Regions from separate parts of the Yersinia massiliensis genome, predicted to be linked through region 1. Evidence: predicted binding sites of a transcription regulator. Region 1 holds the regulator's gene; each other region holds the start of a gene.

Region 1 (7,190 bases):
ATATCCGTTACGGATATACCCTTGTACTTGATGCCGCAGCGGTGTCGTGGTACGGACTAAAATCACTGCAACGCCAATACATTGGGCAAAGAGGAAGATTACGAAGAAACCCTAATTATGTTTTGTTTTAGGGTGACTCATCCTTAAGGTTAAATGTGACGCAATCCACGCGCACAGAAAGAACTTCAGGTAATGCTATTTTTTAATGATATTGTAATCGGTTTAATCGTGTATAGGCTTGCCGAGTCGCTTTCTCAATACTAAATCTCGCTCGGCATTTATGCCGCTTAGTGACTATTTTTATTGGTAATTAATACCTTTTTATCTTTTCGTAATGCATAGCAATGAATGCTATATCCCAATAGTGCTAATACCACCGTCGACAGCATGACAGTGACAGTGGCTAACAACGCGCGACTGACAAACGCTGAAACTAGCATGCTGGCAATAAAGCATAAACCTAGCTGAAGCGTGTTTTGCAGTGCGGCTGCTTTCCCCGTATTCGCAGGAAAAGGCATTAACGCATTTGCTACGATAATAGGGTAGCAGGCACCATTGACAAGCGCCATTATGCAGAAGGGAATAAGTAAACTAACCAGTGAGGGTGTGGTTAAAGTGGCGATGAAATAAAGCGCGATCATGCTGGCACTATATCCCGCCAATAGCCAAGGTAATAACGTATTTCCTTTAATACGGGTGAGTGCGCTACGACAACTGAATCCTCCCAAGAGGAAGGCTAAAGTTTGCGGTACATAGCTCAAACCAATGGTATTCGGGCCGTAACCCATGTCACCCAGAATAAAAGGTGAACCGGTTAACCAAGCAAAAAAACCGGCACTACAGGCGGCGAACATCATGACGTTGCCGCTAAATACCGGTGATTTCAGCAACTGCCAGAAACTGATCGTCGTGATAGATTGTTGATTCTTTTCGTTGACGGATTTATTGCGTTCTTTAAGGCGTACGGTTGGGATCAAGAGCAGCAATGTGACGACCAGCAGTACCACAAAAATAGAGCGCCAACTGAAGTGATTTAACAACCATGCACCGAGGAGAGGGGCCAGTGCCGGAGATAACGCCACCAAAGGCATAATGGTCGCGAACACACGGTTGGCTTTGCCATCGCGATAGCGATCTACCACTAAAGCCTGCCAACTTACGGCCGCAGAACAGACGCCCACTGCCTGAATGAAACGTAGGATCAATAATTGTGAGGCGGTTTCAACCCATAAAATCCCTAAGCACCCGATGGCAAATAGCCCTAAACCCGCTAACAGCACCGGCTTACGGCCTAATTTATCCGAGACCGGTCCCCAAATAAGCTGAGCTATTGCGAAACCCGCCAAGAAAATACTCAAACTGGCACTAATGGCCCCTGCTGAAGTTTGCAGTTCTTGTTGCATTGCGCCGAAGGCTGGCAAATACATATCGGTGGCCAGATAACCTAGCATGCTTAAACCGGCCAGATAGAACATGAAGCTAGACGTTGTTTTCATTCTTGATATCTCGATGGGGACATTTTTTTGCAGGTGCGACAGAAAATGGCTGTTATGACGATTGTTGTAAATGCATTGTTATAGGCAATTTATTGCGGAGGGCATTCTATCCGGCAAGATAATCTGTTGTGAAACGGTAATATTTGCACCATGCTATCAATATATTTGATATCTAAATGGTTGAGCAGCAGAGGTGGAGTTAATGTGGTCTGAATACTCACTGGATGTAGTGGATGCTGTCGCGCGTACTGGAAGTTTCAGTGCCGCTGCACAAGAATTGCACCGTGTACCGTCGGCGATAAGTTATACCGTGCGTCAACTTGAAGAGTGGCTCGCGGTGCCACTGTTTGAACGGCGGCATCGTGACGTCGAATTAACGGCTGCAGGCGCAATTTTTATCAAGGAAGCGCGTGATGTTATCAAAAAAATGAATGGCACACGTCGACAGTGCCAGCAAGTCGCGAATGGTTGGCGGGGGGAATTGACCATCGTGATAGATAAAATCGTTAAGCCAGCTCGCAGCCGCCGCTTAATCTTAGATTTCTATCGGCATTTTCCCGATATTGAATTGCGGGTACGCTATGAAGTGTTCAATGGCGTATGGGATGTGTTAGTCGACGGGCAAGCAGAAATGGCCATTGGCGCGACTCGCGCTGTGCCTGTTGGCGGGCGGTTTGTATTTCGCGATATGGGATTTTTGAGCTGGCAGTGTGTTGTGAGTGTTGAACATCCGTTGGCCCAGTTAACAGGGCCTTTGACCGATGACCAGTTACGGCCATTTCCCTCATTATGTTTGGAGGATACCGCGCAGAATCTACCCAAGCGAGACACTTGGACACTTGATAATCAGCAGCGGCTGGTGGTACCGGACTGGGTGACAGGGATTGATTGCCTGTGTGCAGGCTTATGCGTAGGCATGGTACCGACTCATATGGTTTCACCACTGATTGCACAAGGGAAGTTAGCTGCTTTGACGTTGACAGAACCCTTACCAGATAGCCCTTGCTGCATGACTTGGGAGCAAAATAACCATTCACCCGCGTTGGCTTGGTTACTTGAATATTTGGGTGACAGTGTCACATTGAATGATGAGTGGCTGAAAGACGAAAATGAGTGATTGCGCTGTGATTGACCGCACGATAGTGCCGCCGGTAGCGAAGTTTGCTACTGGCAGCAGGGCGTTACCAAATAGATGTTTTTTGCGCCGGAAGATGAGTCATTACCGGCAGAGTTTGATTAACGGCGGTAGTCGCGGAACGGACCATCAGCAACAGAACGTCGCTCAACCAGTTTCGGGTGAACTTCAATGGTCTGTGGGTCTTCGCGCTTGCTGACGATACGATCGAGCAACATGGCAAATGCCGTTTCACCTAATCGTTCTTTGGGTTGATGAATGGTGGTCAGTGCTGGTGAGAAATAGCGCGCATTACGCACGTTGTCATACCCTATCACCGAAATATCTTGTGGCACTCGCAGGCCCAATTCATCGGCTGCACAAATCGCGCCCATCGCCATAATATCTCCGCCACAAAATACGGCCGTTGGACGATGTTTTTGTGTCAGAATTTGATGCATGGCCTTATAGCCTGATTCTGGCTCGAAATCGCCTTGAACTACCCACTCATCACGCAGCTCAATATTCGCTTCTTCCAATGCCTTAAGGAAGCCTTGATGGCGACCTCCGCCGGTGTTACGAGATAACTGCCCCGGAATGGCACCAATATCGCGATGGCCGCGTTCAATAAGATAGCGACCGGCCAAATAACCGCCTTCAAAAGCATTATCAATAATAGAGTCAGTAAAATCACCCCGCGCTGTACCCCAATCCATCACCACCATCGGGATATTGCGATAGTCTTCCAGCATCCCAAGAAGTTGCTCTGGATATTCTGAACACATCACTAATAACCCATCGACACGCTTTTGCGCCAACATCGCCAGATACGCTTTTTGCTTATCCAGATTATTATGAGAGTTACATAGAATCAGCGTGTAGCCTTTGCTATAACAACTGTTTTCAACCGCTTCTATTACTTCGGCAAAATAGGGGGCTTCGCTGGAGGTTGCTAACAAGCCGATGGATTTTGTGTGATTAACTTTCAAACTGCGGGCCACAGCACTGGGCGAATAATGCAGTTCTTTAATGGCCGCCCACACGGCAGCCTTAGTATTTTCGGCGACGAAACGAGTTTTGTTAATCACGTGCGAAACGGTGGTGGTGGACACACCCGCGTGTTTGGCCACATCTTTAATCGTTGCCATATAAAAAATAACTCCTAAGCTCACCTGTTACAGCAGGTCAGTATTTTGTTAATCGTTTGCCTACATACTCGAAACCATTCAGACAGAAGCATATTATTAGGCTGGAAAATGGAATCAGCGGGCTGTCTGAGAGTATTTGTTGGACGTTATTGGCCAGTATGCAGTTATGAACTGCGAATTTTGGCTGATCTGGAGGAAAAGTGAAAGGGGTAATCAAAGTTATAAAGTGAGTAATGAGCAGAAGATTTTTTTTCTGAATTGTGGGAAGATAATTTAACACACTAACTATGTGCCTTTTCCCTACTACAAATTGACCGGCTGAGGAGTTTTTATGGATACCAATCTGAAAATGTCGCTGATTACGACTGTTGGTGCATTGGCAATGATTATTGCCTTTAGCTTCGTGGCGGTAATGAATTAAGTCAACCGCTTGCCGGTATAGCGTGACAAGTAGGGCGGTTTACCCGCCCTTATTATGGTTATCGATTTTAGTGATACTGATGTATCAACACATCCTCTCGCGTTTATTCGCCTTATCAGGCTAAATTCGTCTCAACGAAAGACCAATTCACCAGCGCCCAGAAGTTTTCCAGGTATTTAGGCCGCGCATTGCGGTAGTCGATATAATAAGCGTGTTCCCATACATCTACAGTCAGTAACGGTTTATCGTTGGTGGTCAGCGGGGTAGCCGCATTCGATGTACTGACAATGGCCAGTGAACCGTCTGCTTTTTTGACCAACCAAGTCCAACCAGCACCAAAATTTTTAACCGCAGCATCGGTAAATTGCGTTTTAAAATCAGCAAAAGACCCAAATGACTGATTTATGGCGTCAGCTACTTTACCCTGAGGTTCACCACCACCATTCGGCGACAGACAATGCCAATAGAAGGTATGGTTCCAAACCTGAGCAGCATTGTTAAAAATACCGCCACTAGATGTTTTCACGATCTCTTCCAGCGTTTTGCCAGCAAACTCTGTATCTTTAATTAGATTATTAAGGTTGACCACATAAGTGTTGTGGTGCTTGCCATAATGGTATTCCAGTGTTTCAGCTGAAATGTGTGGTTCCAGCGCATTTTGCGCATAAGGTAATGCCGGTAATTCAAATGACATTGCTTGCTCCTTTCGGGGTTGCTCAGGGTGTTTGCTCCTCAAATCTCATCAAAAACCATCGGTTATGATGTGGCGAAGAGCGGATAAACCAAAATTGTTGTATTTTTGTTGTGGGTATTAATTTTAGCAACTTTCAACGGGAATGACAGTTATAACCATAATATAATAGTGGTTATTGAGTGGGGGAGAGTCACAATGGTTATCATTATTGAGAAAGCGATTGATGGTCACTCACCCAGCAAATAATCTGCTGGGTATCGGGAGATTGAAGATTTAGCGAATCGTTTTAGGTGTGACCACGCGACGCGCGCCCACATAATGATCTTGCCAGTAGTCGTTATCCATCATGCTAATACGAATTTCTTCACCAGTACGAGGTGACTGAATAAACTTGCCGTTACCTAAATAAACACCGACATGGTCGGCAACACCGCGATTGGCGATATTAAAGAACACCAGGTCACCGCTCTCTAATTCTGCACGTTTCACTGGTGCGGCATCACGTAAATGAAACATTTCGTTAGCAGTGCGTGGCATTTTTATTCTGATGACATCTTTGTACGCGTAATAAATAAGCCCACTACAATCGAAACCTGTATTCGGAGAGGTGCCCCCCCAACGATAAGGTTTACCGACTTGTTTCATCAGCTTACTCATTGCAGTTTGTTTTGCGTGTTGATAGCGCTTTTTATGGGCGGGGCTGAGTTTAATTTTATTATTCGCGATTAATTCTGTGCTGGCTTTACCTTGAGTTTTAATTCGCTGCCGACCATAAGCGATTTTTTCTGTTTTTTTAGCGCCAGCTCTATTTTTGTCGGTTGCTGTATTAGTATTTATCTTTTTAGTCGTACGGGTATTTGTCGCCGTCTTTTTACTGACTTCTTGTGCTTTCTTTTTGATGTTCTTGCCCGTACTGGTGGTAATCTTCTTTTTATGAGCGTTGGCCGCGGTTTTACGGGCGGTCACTTTAGTTGGGCTCGTTTTATCGCTGGTTATTTTCGCTTTTTTGGTACTTTTATCAGTTTTGCGTTTCTTACGATCATCAGGGCTGGCTTGGCTGACTTGACCTTTCTTTTGCTCAGCCGACACGTGTGCCTGCGGTGACGCATGCGCCAAATTTAAAAATAGTTGGGTAAACAGCAGCACAAACAGCGTAAATATTAAACGCATAATATCGCTACCAACCTTAGCCCTGATATGAATAAGAAGAGTCACAGTATTGCCGAAACTCAGAATATAAAAAAGCGAAGACAGACAGGATTTTAGTCGATATTGTGAGAAAACGTTAATGGCTTCACAATTGTTGATCTTTTATGCAGGCAATGGACTTAAATCAATCATTCGTCAACGGGTTACCCCCTCTGTTCTTGAAGTCACAAGAGGCGGTCGACGATAAGTAGCCATTATTTGGTCACAAAGATAATAGTGAAGATATAGAGTCAAAAATGTTATTCTAAAGATACATATTTGTAGCCGATCTACCGTCATGCTTAGTGCAGTAAAATCCCTGCAAAAAATGGCGTTTTATTCCAGCAGTGACAGTCGCTACAATAGACCGGACGCAATAATAATATTGAGTAAAAGTTTGTAGCCACAATATGGCTTGAGGAAGCAAAAAAATGACGACGATTGATAAAATTCAGCGCCAGATAGCAGAGAACCCAATTCTGCTGTACATGAAGGGCTCACCGAAGCTGCCAAACTGTGGTTTTTCTGCTCAGGCTGTGCAGGCACTGTCCGCTTGTGGCGAACGTTTTGCTTACGTTGATATTCTGCAAAATCCTGATATCCGTGCAGAGTTGCCGAAATATGCTAATTGGCCGACATTCCCACAACTTTGGGTAGATGGTGAATTGGTTGGCGGTTGTGACATTCTGATGGAAATGTATCAGCGTGGCGAACTGCAACAGTTACTCAAAGAGACGGCAGATAAATACCGCTCACAAGAAGATAAACCTGCGGCAGAATAATGCCCTTGAGCGCTCAATGGCACCACAAAGTGCCAGCAGTTGGAGAGGTGGCTTATTAGCCACCTCTTTTTATATTGAGCGCGTGAGTTTATTCATGAGGGTAAAGCTATTCGGATTCACCTGCCGGGACTGGCCAACCCCCCAGTTTTTTCCAACGATTCACTAACTCGCAGAATAGCTTTGCCGTTTGCATCGTATCGTACAACGCAGAGTGGGCTTGACTACTGTCAAACGGAATCCCTGCAGTTAAACAGGCTTTTGCCAACACGGTTTGACCGAGCACCAGACCGCTCAAAGCGGCAGTGTCAAAGGTCGCAAATGGGTGGAATGGGTTACGCTTCAAGCTG
Region 2 (7,190 bases), 1.6 Mb from region 1:
CGCGACTATGCATCCAATATGGAACAACGTATTCGGATGTTACAACAGACCATTGAACAGGCGTTGCTTGAACAAGGTCGCATCTCTGAACGTCAGGATGCACAATTTGAATAAATCTCTGTTGAATGATAGATTCAGTAGGGAGTAAAGAATTTCTCTGAGATGTTTGCCAGCGGGCCAGTCCCCTGAGCCGATATTTAATACCAACAGAATGTAGTGCCTCCGTAACCGGTGCGCATGCTCGGTCCGCCGAGAAGCCTTAAGGTTGCGACGCTGCGTTCACCTTGAACCATGGGTTCAAGGGTTACAGCCAGCAGCGGCATCTCGGAGATCCCTTTCTTATCGGGTAACGGTCAGTTTCAGTTACCACGTTCGTTTTGACACACGCTATTTTTCGCTGTTAAGTCAATCACATGTCCTTGAATCCACAAGATGCCTTTGAGCAGCATGCCCTAGAAAGACAAAGTGTTCGCCAAGCAATTCGTGAGCGTCGGCGTCGATTAACCCCCGAACAGCAACAGCATGCAGCCCATTCGGCCGCCAATCATTTCGCTGCGCATGAAAAAATTCAGCAAGCCAGCAACATTGCGATATTTCTTTCTTTTGATGGCGAGCTTAATACCGCGCCAATCATTGCATTGTTGTGGCAGCAAAATAAGCAGGTTTACCTGCCGGTGCTACACCCATTCAGCCCCGGTCATCTGCTCTTTCTTCATTATCGTCCTGATAGTTTACTCATCCGTAACCGCTTAAAAATCCTTGAACCGCAGCTCGATGTACGGGAGGTTCTACCGCTCAATCAATTGGATGTGGTGATAACGCCATTGGTGGCGTTTGACCACCATGGTCAGCGTTTAGGTATGGGAGGCGGGTTTTATGACCGCACACTGCAACACTGGCAACAAGGCGGCCCCTATCCTATTGGGTTGGCTCATGACTGCCAGCAAGTCGAGCATTTACCGAATGAACATTGGGATGTGCCTTTGCCAGAGATAGTGACCCCTGAAAAAGTATGGAAATGGTAAAAGATCGTATTTAGGCATTAAAAAACCCGATATCAACCGATATCGGGTTATTAGGCATGAGCCACTATCTTCGCCGCTAAGATTAATACAGTAAGCGTGCGCGGATAGTCCCTGGGATAGCCTTCATTGCTTGCAACGCTCTTTCTGCATTTTCTTCATCATCTGTTTCAACGTCGATGACAACGTAGCCGATTTCAGCGCTGGTTTGCAGATACTGCGCAGCAATGTTGACGTTCTGTTCAGCAAAAATTTTGTTAATGCTGGTCAGGATGCCAGGACGGTTCTCATGAATATGCAGCAAACGACGAGTATTATCGCCATGAGCAGGCAGCGAAACCTCTGGGAAGTTAACCGCAGACAGTGTTGAGCCGTTATCGGAATACTTAGCCAGTTTGCCGGCGACTTCATCACCGATATTTTCCTGCGCTTCTTGAGTCGAACCGCCAATATGTGGCGTCAATAAGACGTTATCAAACTCACACAATGGTGAGTTGAACGGGTCTTTATTGGTGGCTGGCTCTTCAGGGAATACGTCAATTGCCGCACCAGCCAAATGATTACTCGCCAACACTTCACACAGCGCTGGAATATCAACAACAGTCCCGCGAGAGGCGTTAATCAGCATTGCACCTGGCTTCATCAGAGCCAACTGCTCAGGGCCAATCATATTTTTGGTGGAGTGATTTTCAGGCACATGCAAACTAATCACATCACTCATGTTCAGCAAATCAGACAGATGGCGAACCTGTTGTGCATTCCCTAACGACAATTTATTTTCGATATCGTAGAAGAACACTTTCATACCAACACTTTCAGCCAGAATACCCAGCTGCGTACCGATATGACCATAACCGATGATACCCAGTTTTTTACCACGGGCCTCATAGGAACCGACAGCCAGTTTATTCCACTCGCCGCGATGCGCTTTGGCGTTAGCCGACGGAATGCCCCGGAACATCAACAGTAGCTCGCCCAGTACCATTTCGGCAACCGAACGGGTATTGGAGAAAGGCGCATTGAATACCGGCACACCGCGCTTGGTCGCCGCCGTTAAATCAACCTGATTTGTACCGATACAGAAACAACCGACTGCAACCAATTTTTCTGCTGCAGCAAAAACTTCTTCGGACAGATGCGTGCGCGATCGAATTCCGATGAAGTGGGCATCACGAATAGATTCTTTCAGTGATTCGGTGTCTAAGGCACCTTTATGGTATTCAATATTGCTATATCCGGCTGCACGCAGATTATCAACTGTGCTCTGGTGCACCCCTTCCACTAACAGAAACTTAATTCTGTCTTTCTCCAGTGATACTTTTGCCATGTCCCCGACCCTATTTTCAGACTTCAGATGTGGCTGCCGCTATCGAATGAATTCGGTCAGCACCCTGTCAACATAACAAATATTACGCGAGCAGCAATACAAACGATTGCCTACCTCTCAGCATAACAACCACTGCGAATGTTAATTTATGGAATAAAAAACTAGCGGCAAGAGGGTTAATGGCAGGTTAAGAAATTGAAATGACGAAATGTGATATATATCACCAAATTTAACGTTTTTAAGAAAAGATAATTAAAGGTGAAAATTTTCAGGACAAAGCGGCCGCACCTTATCCTGAAAATAATCCAGCCGATTGATTTGGCCGATCAGAGCGTTATCGTTTTAACACCATCAGCGGTGCCAATCAGAGCGACATCAGCGCCACGGTTGGCAAATAATCCAACCGTCACCACACCAGCAATACCATTGATTTTATTCTCTAAGGCAATGGCATCTAAAATCGTCAGATTGTGGACATCCAAAATAACGTTACCGTTATCCGTCAGCACATTTTGGCGATATTCAGGTAACCCGCCCAGCTTAACCAATTCACGGGCGACGTAAGAACGCGCCATCGGGATCACTTCGACTGGCAATGGGAATTTACCCAGCACATCCACCTGTTTGGTCGCATCTGCGATGCAAATAAACTTACGCGCAATGGCCGCAATAATTTTCTCGCGCGTTAGCGCCGCGCCACCGCCTTTAATCATCTGCATATGGCCGTTGATTTCATCAGCGCCATCAACGTAGATATCCAGTACATCCACTTCGTTGCAATCAAAGACCTGAATACCGTAACTTTTTAGTTTGGCGGTAGAGGCATCAGAGCTGGAAACTGCTCCTTCAATTTTATCTTTGATGGAACCAAGGGCATCAATAAAGTGCGCGGCGGTGGAGCCAGTCCCTACGCCAACGATAGTGCCAGGCTTGACATAATCTAATGCTGCCCAGCCCACTGCTTTTTTTAGTTCGTCCTGAGTCATGGTGAGTCACTGCCTATGAGATGAAAAACTGAATCCATTATAGAACATGCGCAGAATAAAACGCCGCAATAAAACAGGCATAGGACGCGGTTATTTCTAGCTGGATCACAGTTATATCGGTTTATTTGTGGCGGGGACTTTCATCATCAGCCAAAACAAAATGACCAAAATGTGGCATAGTGCCCTATCGACTAAATTTTTGGAGAGATGACTCCGATGAAACGCCCAGACTACCGTACGCTACAAGCGCTGGACGCGGTGATCCGTGAACGCGGTTTTGAACGCGCTGCACAAAAACTCTGCATCACACAATCGGCGGTATCTCAACGCATCAAGCAGTTGGAGAATCTGTTCGGTCAGCCATTGTTAGTGCGCACCGTTCCCCCTCGTCCGACTGAGCAAGGGCAGAAATTGCTCGCGTTGCTGCATCAAGTTGAGTTGTTGGAAGAAGAGTGGCTCGGCAATGATACTGGTGTAGATACGCCATTGCTGTTGTCATTGGCGGTAAACGCCGACAGTCTGGCAACTTGGCTGTTGCCCGCATTAAAGCCGGTACTGGCCGATTCCCCTATTCGGTTAAATTTACAGGTCGAAGATGAAACGCGAACACAGGAGCGGTTGCGCCGTGGTGAAGTGGTCGGGGCAGTCAGTATCCAGCCGCAACCCTTACCAAGCTGTTTGGTCGATCAACTGGGGGCATTGGATTATCTGTTTGTTGCCTCTAAACCCTTCGCGGAACGTTATTTCCCCAATGGCGTCACCCGCTCGGCTCTGCTGAAAGCCCCTGCCGTGGCCTTTGACCATTTGGATGATATGCATCAGGCATTTTTACAGCAGAATTTTGATTTATCGCCTGGCAGCGTTCCCTGCCATATCGTTAATTCATCGGAAGCCTTTGTTCAGTTGGCAAGGCAAGGCACCACCTGCTGTATGATCCCGCATCTGCAAATCGAAAAAGAGTTGGCTTCAGGTGAGTTAATCGATCTGACACCGGGTTTACGCCAGCGGCGTATGTTGTTCTGGCACCGCTTTGCACCAGAAAGTCGCACAATGAGAAAGGTCACTGACGCCCTTTTATCTTATGGGCGTCAGGTCTTAAGGCAGGATTGAATTATTTAGCGGCGCTGGTCGCTGTTTGCAGCTCAAACACCACATCGACTTGATCATCGAAATGAATGGTCTGTTGCTCGTAGGTTTGAGCTGCATCGGTGGCAGGTGCCGCTTCAGCGCTCTTAAACATACGTGCTACTGGCATTGGCTGGTAGTTCGCGACATGATAACGAATGCTATAAACGGGCCCCAGCTTGACCTTAAAACCATCGGCTAAAGAACCGGCTTGGCTAATGGCGTTTTCAATGGCTTTTTTACGGGCCTGTTCACGATAAGTCTCTGGGTTTGCGACGCCGAGTTCGACCGCGCGAATCTCATTCAGACCTGATTTTAATGCCCCATCCAACAACTCGTTCAACTTGTCCAACTGACGAAGCGTTACCTGAACTTGACGCACTGCACGGTAGCCTTTTAATACCGCTTCGCCGGTTTTCTGATAATCATATTCAGGTTGTGTACGAATATTCGCCGCATTGATATCTTTCTTTTCAATGCCACTTTTACGCAGGAAATCAAAATATTGTGCAACGCGGGTATCTGCCTGTTTTTTGGCGTCTGCCGCATCTTTGGCCGATACACTTACCTCAATGGCGATAGTCGCAATATCCGGTGTAGCATCCACACTGGCCGTACCGGAGGTGACAACATGCGGCCCTTCTGGCACTTCGGCAGCCTGAACTTGCAGCGCCAAAGGTAACGTCCCTAATCCCATCATTGCGGCCAAAGCCAATGTCTTCAACTTCACGGTGCCTCCTAAGATATGCATGACAAATCAGTCTACGTCAGCCAGATAACCAGTGAATCCAAGCAGCCACAAATATATTTGCAGTTAATTACACTTGCGAGAATCCTATTGGCAGAGTGATTAATTTGCCATCGGTCATCCACTAACCCATCAAACGTAGCATATCTTCCGAAGTATGGGATTCGGATTAATGATAAAAACTCACAGATTTAACCCCTGCAGTGCTAACTGAAAGGCAATAAACCACATCACGCCCCCCACCAGTAAGTTAATGATCCGCTGCGAGGTGGGCCGATTAAGCCAAGGCGATAGCCATGCGGCTAACAGCGCCAGTGCAAAAAACCAAGCGATAGAGGCACTCACGGCTCCCAGCGCAAACCACGGACGCACATCTGGTAATAATTGCCCCCCTAGGCTACCGAGTACCACAAACGTATCGAGATACACATGAGGGTTGAGCCAAGTGACCGCCAGCAATGTCACCACGATAGGCCAGCGCCCTTGTACACCTGCAGCGCCAGAAGACGCGGCATTCCCCCCTCGCCAAGCGGCCACTAATGCGCCCCAGCCATACCACAGCAAGAAAGCCACCCCACCCCAAGTGACCAAGGCTAAGAGTAATGGTGAGCGACTCAGTAATGCACTGCCGCCAAAAATCCCAGCGCAAATGAGGATGATATCGCTCAAGGCACATAACGATGCGCTCATTAAATGATGTTGACGCTTGATACCCTGATTCATCACGAAGGCATTTTGCGGCCCGAGGGGCAAAATCATCGCGGCACTGAGAGCAAAGCCTTGCAAAAATACAGCTAACATACTGTTACCTTTAAATAATAATTGGAAATAGCAAAGGAGTGTGGCGAGCCATTAGCAGCATAGTACGGGGAGATAATCATCAGAGGAAATTGATAATTCTTATCAGCTATAAGTAGAGCTAATAATGGATAGATAGGGGCGTCAACATAAAGAAGTCAAAAGAAACGGGCCAATATCAGCCCGCTTTGACAGGACTTACCACGTTCCGGTTGTTATGCGGACGGGTTAGATTCCGCTTGGGCGGTTTGATGCAAATGCACATCCATCTGCGGGAATGGAATACCTATTTTATGGGCATCTAATGCGCGTTTGAAGTTCTCCAGCAGATCCCAGTAAACATCTGCCGCGTCGCCATTGGTGGTCCAGACTCGTACCGTGAAGTTCAGTGAGGATGCCGCCATCTCATTGAGACGAACCGTCACACCTTTATCCTGCATCACACGTTTATCAGCAGCAATGATGTCACCCAGTACTTTCTTCACTACATCAATATCTGCGTCATAAGCTACGCCGATAACCATATCAGTGCGGCGGTTTGGTTCACGGCTGGTATTGATGATGTTATTAGCGATAATCTTGCCATTAGGCACGACGATGATTTTGTCATCAACAGTGCGTAAGGTCGTTGAGAATATCTGTACCTGTACCACGGTCCCCGCTACGCCGCCCAAATCGACATATTCGCCCGCTTTAAACGGACGGAAGGCAACCAGCAACACACCAGCGGCAAAGTTGGATAGCGAACCTTGCAGCGCCAAACCCACAGCTAAGCCGGCGGCACCGATAACAGCGATCACCGATGCGGTCTGCACACCAAGACGCCCTAATACCGCGACGATAGTGAAAGCCAAAATGCTATAACGCGCCATTGCGGCCAAGAAATCGGCAACCGTGACATCAATGCCCCGCAGCTTCATCACCCGCGCAAGCATGCGCGAAACAACCTTAGCGATGATTGAACCGACCGTCAGAATCAATAGTGCCGCAACAAGATTCACTGCGTATTGAATCAGTAAATCTTGGTTATTCACTAACCAAGTACTCGCTTCATTGATGCCGTCAACTACGTTTAATTCTTCCATTTGAACCATCCTACAAAAGCTCCCAGCGGGAGAGATTACGCAAAAAAATTACCGCAAAATACTGGCTGATGACTCAGGCAGCCCGAATAGGGTAACTAA
Region 3 (7,190 bases), 510 kb from region 1:
TCTCTGAATTATTATAAGAATGGTGCGGAAGTGCTCTCATCAAGAGTCATTGTGGGGCGTCCAAGTCGTAAGACGCCACTGATGAGCAGTGCATTGAATAATGTTGTCGTCAATCCACCTTGGAACGTGCCGACGTCTCTGGTGCGCCAAGATATCGTGCCGAAAGCACGCTATGATGCCGGTTATTTCCAACGCCACGGTTATACCGTGCTGTCTGGTTGGAGTAATGAGGCGCAAGTCGTTGACCCTTCCATGATTGATTGGAGCATGATTTCGCCTAATAACTTCCCTTATCGTTTGCGTCAGGCACCAGGCGCGAGTAATTCATTGGGAAGATTTAAATTCAATATGCCTAGCTCTGATGCTATTTATTTACATGATACGCCGAACCATGGACTGTTCCAGAAGGATATTCGTGCATTGAGTTCAGGCTGTGTGCGGGTCAATAAAGCCTCTGATTTAGCCAATATGCTGTTGCAAGATGCTGGCTGGAATGATGCGCGAGTGTCATCGACGCTTAAACAAGGGGATACCACTTACGTCAATATCCGCCAACGTGTTCCGGTGCAATTGTATTACCTAACGGCGTGGGTTGCGGATGACGGTAAGCCACAATTTAGAACAGATATTTACAATTATGATAAGACGGTGAGATCCGGTGCACAAATCTCACCTCAAGCTGAACTTTTGCTGCAATAAATGCAGTAAAACTCAATAACTAATGGTCTTAATATCGGGTTGTCGTAAGGGAGCCAAAATGATGTCTCCCGTTAACCGAACATCAATGCACAGTAGATGCGAGCCGAATGCGGGTTGACTGGTTTTCCGTAGACGGTTATGGTTCGGGGCGGCACATTTAGTGCTTTCTTTTGACATTCTTGCCGGGTATTAACAGAGATCATGGATAAAATTGATATTTTTCGCCGTAAATGGCTAACGTTAGGCGGGGTAGCGCTGGGTGTATCGCTGCTACCAGGGCAGGCATTTGCTACCCTCTCAACTCCTCGCCCACGTATCTTGACCTTGAATAATTTGAATACAGGCGAGTCTATAAAAGCAGAGTTTTTTGATGGGCTGAGTTATAACAAAGACGAACTCTCGCGTTTGAATCATTTATTCCGCGATTATCGAGCTAATAAAGTAAAAACTATCGATCCGCGTCTATTTGATCAGCTCTACCGCCTGCAAGGTCTTCTCGGTACCACTAAACCGGTACAACTCATTTCCGGTTACCGTTCGCTTGATACCAATAATGAACTGCGTGAGCGCAGCAGAGGTGTGGCTAAGCACAGCTTCCACACCCAAGGGAAAGCGATGGATTTTCATATCCAAGGTATTCAGTTGAGCAATATTCGCAAAGCGGCATTAAAAATGCGTGCGGGTGGTGTAGGATATTACCCTCGCAGCAACTTTGTGCATATTGATACTGGGCCGAAAAGATCCTGGTAATACGAATTTTTATGCCAATGAGTTGGATATATTCCCAATAGATTTCAAGGCACAGGGCAGTGGCACAAATATCAGTGCAAATTGGCCAACCAGCGAATCTACAGTTTGAGTCATGATGGGGATATTGAATATTGCATTGGGAGTGGAGTGTTATGAAATATCAAATTATCCCTGTGACCGCCTTTAGCCAAAACTGCACCTTAATCTGGTGTGAAGCAACAGGGCAGGCTGCATTAGTTGATCCCGGTGGTGATGCTGACAAGATCATCGCTGAAGTTGCGCGTCAAGGCGTCACTGTGACTCAGGTTTTACTCACACATGGTCACTTGGATCATGTTGGTGCTGCGGCTGAAATCGCTGCGCATTTTGATATTCCCATTTATGGTCCAGAGAAAGAAGATATCTTTTGGTTAGAAGGGCTGCCGGCTCAAAGCCAAATGTTTGGCCTCGCTGAATGTAAAGCTTTCACTCCAACGCGTTGGTTGGAAGAAGGCGACAAAGTGACTGTTGGTGAGGTGGAGTTGTCAGTTTTGCATTGCCCAGGCCATACGCCGGGTCACATTGTCTTTATTGATAAGCAAGGTCATTTGGCGCTCGTCGGTGATGTTATCTTTAATGGCGGAGTCGGGCGCAGTGACTTCCCGCGCGGCGACCATCAACAACTGATCAATTCCATACGAACTAAATTATTGCCGCTGGGTGATGATATAACCTTTATACCTGGTCATGGCCCAATGTCCACGCTAGGGCATGAGCGGCAAACCAATCCGTTTATACGCGAAGAACCCGCCATTTGGTGATATACAGCAGTTAAATCATGGCATAGCTCATCGTAGAGAAGGCACCGTTAGGTGCCTTTTTGCGTTATATTTATTGGGCGGCTCATGCGTTTTGTGAACCAATAGTCAGCTATTTATTTGTGCTGTTTACATAATGATGATATCCATTGATTGTGCAATGTTTCAGTGATATCGGCGGGGCATTCTTGGCAGATAAAAAAATCATTAACGAGTCAATGTAATTGATAGTGATGCGGCACGGTTTTAACTGCCGTTTTGAGTTCGTTATATTACGAGCGCCTTTCAATGGAACATACTATGCCATTTCGTCGTTTCAGAGATAATAAGTTACTGTCCCGGCTTGGTTTTTCTTGCATGGTATTAATACTCTTTCTTTTGCTAGGTGCCGTTGTGATTTATGGGCAAACCAAAGCGAACATGCATCAAAATGCAGAGGCCAAATTATTACAGGCTAAGGTACGCTTCGATCAAATATTTAATAATTTACAGCATGCAGCAATCCAAGTTGAAACTGGGCTAGGGAAACCTTGTTTACAAGTGGTGCAGAATCTACGGGATCAAGTGGTAATAACACCGGATGTTCGCTCTGTGTCTTTTGCAAAAGGCTCGACCATTTATTGCTCTTCAATATATGGCCCACTGGCCACTTCTTTTGATTTAGATGTATTCGTTGATGGGCAACTAGAATTAATGTCCGGGAATGATGTCACACCTGACCGTGCTTTGATGGTGTATAGGAAAGCACGCGGTAATGACAGTATTTTAGTTGCCGTGGATGGCTATTATCTGCGTAGTATTCTTAACTTGCTGAGTAGCGACATTGAATTGAATTTGATCGTTGGCCATAAGTGGATGGATGCTAAAGGGATGGTGCATGAAGGGCAACCTCATCAGGAAGGGGAGTCCCTGTATCTGGCATCGGACAAGTTTGCCTATTCGTTAAGTACCATGCTTTCAAACCAACAATATCTCACCTATGCCTGGCAATATACTCAGGGGAGCCTTATCTTCTTTATTTTAGTCAGCATCGGGTCAGCTGCACTTGTTTTCTGGTTATCGGGTAGGGCCGCATCACCCACGCAGGTATTAAAGCAGGCGTTAGGAAACAATGAGTTTATTCCTTACTTGCAACCAATTGTGACAGGTAAAGAGAAACTCTGGATTGGTTGTGAAGTATTAATGCGATGGCACCATCCTGGACAAGGCATGATTCAACCGAATCATTTTATTCCCATGGCGGAGGACAGTGAGCTTATTGTGCCAATGACTCGTTCACTTATGCAGCAAGTCAGCGCAAAATTTGCACCTTATGTAAATCAGTTACCGGAAGGTTTTCACTTTGGTTTTAATATTAGTGCTAATCATTGCCGTGACCTGAGCTTGGTGGATGACTGCCGTCGTTTTATTAAAGCATTTGGTGGTAATAAGATTAATATCACGTTGGAATTAACTGAACGAAAGTTGATTGTTGCAGATGAAATTACCGATAAATTATTTGCTGAACTCCATGCGCTTGGTGTCTTTATAGCGATTGACGATTTTGGCACCGGACATTCTAGCCTGAGTTATTTACAGCAGTTTAAAGTCGACTTTATAAAAATAGACCAAAGTTTTGTAGGCATGATTGGGTCAGATGCGCTATCGAGCCACATTGTGGGGAACGTTATTGATTTGGCGACTCGGTTGGGGTTGCAGACAATTGCTGAGGGAGTCGAAAACGATACGCAGATGCGCTATTTGCAGGCGCACAAGGTTGACTACCTGCAAGGCTATATGTTTGGGCGCCCCATGCCAATGGACGAGTTTGCGAATTATATGTTCCATTAGGCCTATCTGTATCTGCGTCGGTCATCACTGAATAAAAAAGGGTACTTCATAGAAGTACCCTTTATTGATGAGCAAATCATCAAGCGCTAATCAAAGTACTGCGACGATGGCTTCACACAATGGAGCCATATTGTCAGGTGTCATACCCGCAACGTTGACTCGGCCAGAGTTAACTGCGTAAACAGCGAACTCACTACGTAGACGTAAAACTTGCTCTTTGGTCAGCCCACTGAACGAGAACATACCGTTCTGGTTAATGATAAAGCTGAAATCTTGTTTCGCGCCTTTTTCCTGCAACGTATTAACAAACAACTGACGCATGCGATGAATGCGTTGGCGCATATCGGTCAATTCTTGTTCCCAAATGGCACGCAGTGCTGGATTGCTCAAAATCGTCGCGACGACAGAAGCACCATGGGCTGGTGGGTTAGAATAGTTGGCGCGAATAACGGCTTTCACTTGGCTGAACACGATATCTGCTACATCGCTGCTTGCTGCAACGACAGTACATGCCCCAACACGCTCGTTGTACAGACCAAAGTTTTTCGAATATGAGCTGCAAACGATCAATTCTTGATGTTTCGCGGCAAAGATTCGCAGGCCCTGAGCATCTTCTTCCAAACCTTTGGCAAAGCCTTGGTAAGCGAAGTCAAACAGAGGTAACCAACCTTTCGCGGCAGAGAGCTCAGCTAATTGGCTCCACTGGGCTTCAGTTGGGTCGATACCGGTTGGGTTATGGCAACAGCCATGGAACAACACAACATCGCCAGCCTGAGCTTCTGACAGGCTATTTAATAGCCCATCGAAGTCTAACGCATGGTTCGCTGCATCATAATAGGCATACTCAACCACTTCCAGCCCTGCGGCAGCGAAGACATTTTTATGGTTTGGCCAGCTAGGATTACTGACCCAGACACGTTTGGCACTGGTTTGATGTGCGATAAAATCGGCAGCGATACGTAACCCGCCTGTTCCACCTGGGGTTTGTGCGGTACGTGCACGTTTATCAGCGATAATCGCGCTTTGGGATCCGAACAATAATTCCTGAGTGCAACTCGCGAAAGCCGGTAGGCCATCAATACTCAGATAGTTTTTAGTAACTTCATTTTCCAGCAAATACTGCTCAGCTTTCTTCACGCTGGTGAGTACCGGCGTTTTACCGGTTTCGTCTTTGTAGACGCCAATTCCCAGATTGATTTTATTAGGGCGGTCATCCGCGCGGAAAATATCGGTCAGGCCCAGAATAGGGTCCGCAGGTGCAGCAGTGATTTTTTCAAACATGTCAGAGGCTTCCATGGCTTAGCGTTAAGCAAACAGAGCTATCAGGGTAACGCCAGTTTCAGCCTTTGCCAACCGTTTGCGATAAAAAGAAATGAATGTTGTGAGGCGGGGGGATTCAGGGTGAAAAATCAGCAAAATTGTAAGATTGGCAGCGGAATATCCCTATATTGACTAAGGATAGAAACAAAAAGACAGAGCCGAAGCCCTGTCTTTTTTAACTTACGTCAGCAGATAAACTGCTCGATTAAGTTTAACTTAGAACTGGTAAACCAAGCCAACACCAACAACGTCGTCTGTGTTCAGGCCGTTAGTACGAGTGAAGTTGTCTTCGTCCAGCAAGTTGATTTTGTAATCAACATAAGTGGTCATGTTTTTGTTGAACGCGTAGTAAGTACCAACAGAAACATATTTCAGCAGGTCATGGTTGTCATCAGTTGCGTTGTTCAGGTCCTTACCTTTGGACTGAACATAACCCAGTGATGGACGCAGACCGAAGTCGAACTGGTATTGTGCGGTGATTTCAATGTCACGAGTCTTGTTAGCAACAGAATCATTGCCAAATGGAGTCATGTTTTGAGTTTCAGCATACATTACAGCCAGGTATACGTTGTTAGCGTCGTATTTAGCACCAACGTTCCATGCTTGAGCTTTATCGCCTTCAGCAAATGTTGCGTTAGTCAGGTGAGCATCTTTCTGTGCAGTAGTACGGTTTGCAGTAGAGAAACCAGCACCGAAGTTCACGCCGTAACCGATATCATAAGTAGAAGAGATACCGAAGCCGTCACCGTTCTGAGTAGTCAGCAAGCCATCACGGCCACTTTCGTTTTTGCCTTGGTATTGCAGGGCAAAGTTCAGACCGTCAACCAGACCGAAGAAGTTGGTGTTACGATAAGTAGCCAGACCAGTAGAACGACCAGTCATGTAGTTATCAGGGTTAGAGATTGAGTCGCCACCGAATACTGGCAGCATGTCAGTCCATGCGTTGACGTCATAGATTACGCCGTAGTTACGGCCGTAGTCGAATGAACCGAATTCAGCAAATTTCAGACCAGCAAAGCCCAGGCGGGTTTTGTTGCCTTTAGCTTCTTGTGATTCAGCGTTGTTAGCCTGAATGTTGTATTCCCACTGGCCGTAACCGGTCAGTTGGTCAGTAATTTGGGTTTCACCTTTGAAGCCGAAACGAACATAAGATTCGTCGCCGTCTTGACCAGCGTTGTCAGAGAACTGGTGACGCGCGTCAACTTTACCGTACAGGTCAAGTTTGTTGCCGTCTTTGTTGTAGATTTCTGCAGCATTAGCCGCGCCAGCGACCAACAATGCTGGGATTACTACTGCAAGAATATTGCGCTTCATCATTATTATTACCCTCATTGGTTTTATTCGGACACCTGCCACTGCCGACAATAATTTTTTTGGAACTATTGTTGAGAGTTTGGTGTCGTCTGTGTCTGAACGCAGTGTTCCATTCACCGACCTTATAATCCAGACCGAAAATGCTACCAATTACCTGAATATGTTTCATTGGGATACTATGTGTTACTAAATGTAAATTTAAGGGAACTTTGTGACTTAGATCGAACTTTAAAAAATGACAAAAGCCAGCAGAGCTGGCTTTTATTTATACAACTGCACTAACTTTTTCTAAATGACGAACTTAGAAGCTGGCGTTTCTCGGTGTCCGTGGGAACGGAATAACATCCCGAACGTTTTGAACCCCTGTTACATAGGAGATCAAACGCTCAAATCCTAGCCCAAACCCTGAATGTGGTACAGTGCCGTAGCGACGCAGATCACGATACCACCAATAATCTTCTTTATTGAGGCCCATTTCTT

What was found. The regulator PurR, encoded in region 1, represses purine synthesis genes. The targets are predictions, from matches to a motif close to CANGCAAACGTTTGCNTG.
Positions count from the first base shown of each region.
Region 2: a site for PurR is predicted at 2,445-2,462, ahead of serA (phosphoglycerate dehydrogenase). Genes of this name have one in related genera too.
Region 3: a site for PurR is predicted at 5,423-5,440, ahead of DA391_RS14300 (amino acid aminotransferase). Genes of this name have one in related genera too.

Region 1 covers NZ_CP028487.1:2,535,801-2,542,990, reverse strand. The annotation lists gene punC (purine nucleoside transporter PunC) at 288-1,496, opposite strand; gene punR (DNA-binding transcriptional activator PunR) at 1,699-2,613, shown strand; gene purR (HTH-type transcriptional repressor PurR) at 2,733-3,758, opposite strand; gene DA391_RS11860 (YnhF family membrane protein) at 4,090-4,179, shown strand; gene sodB (superoxide dismutase [Fe]) at 4,295-4,873, opposite strand; gene DA391_RS11850 (C40 family peptidase) at 5,147-6,043, opposite strand; gene DA391_RS11845 (Grx4 family monothiol glutaredoxin) at 6,493-6,843, shown strand; gene rnt (ribonuclease T) at 6,950-7,190, opposite strand, start outside.
Region 2 covers NZ_CP028487.1:951,777-958,966, reverse strand. The annotation lists gene zapA (cell division protein ZapA) at 1-114, shown strand, start outside; RNA gene ssrS (6S RNA) at 152-335, shown strand; gene DA391_RS04350 (5-formyltetrahydrofolate cyclo-ligase) at 414-1,025, shown strand; gene serA (phosphoglycerate dehydrogenase) at 1,108-2,349, opposite strand; gene rpiA (ribose-5-phosphate isomerase RpiA) at 2,676-3,335, opposite strand; gene DA391_RS04335 (LysR family transcriptional regulator ArgP) at 3,552-4,445, shown strand; gene DA391_RS04330 (oxidative stress defense protein) at 4,447-5,190, opposite strand; gene argO (arginine exporter ArgO) at 5,392-6,009, opposite strand; gene mscS (small-conductance mechanosensitive channel MscS) at 6,222-7,091, opposite strand.
Region 3 covers NZ_CP028487.1:3,042,236-3,049,425, reverse strand. The annotation lists gene ldtD (L,D-transpeptidase) at 1-699, shown strand, start outside; gene DA391_RS14315 (YcbK family protein) at 901-1,449, shown strand; gene DA391_RS14310 (MBL fold metallo-hydrolase) at 1,602-2,249, shown strand; gene DA391_RS14305 (EAL domain-containing protein) at 2,547-4,076, shown strand; gene DA391_RS14300 (amino acid aminotransferase) at 4,167-5,357, opposite strand; gene ompF (porin OmpF) at 5,613-6,710, opposite strand; gene asnS (asparagine--tRNA ligase) at 7,012-7,190, opposite strand, start outside.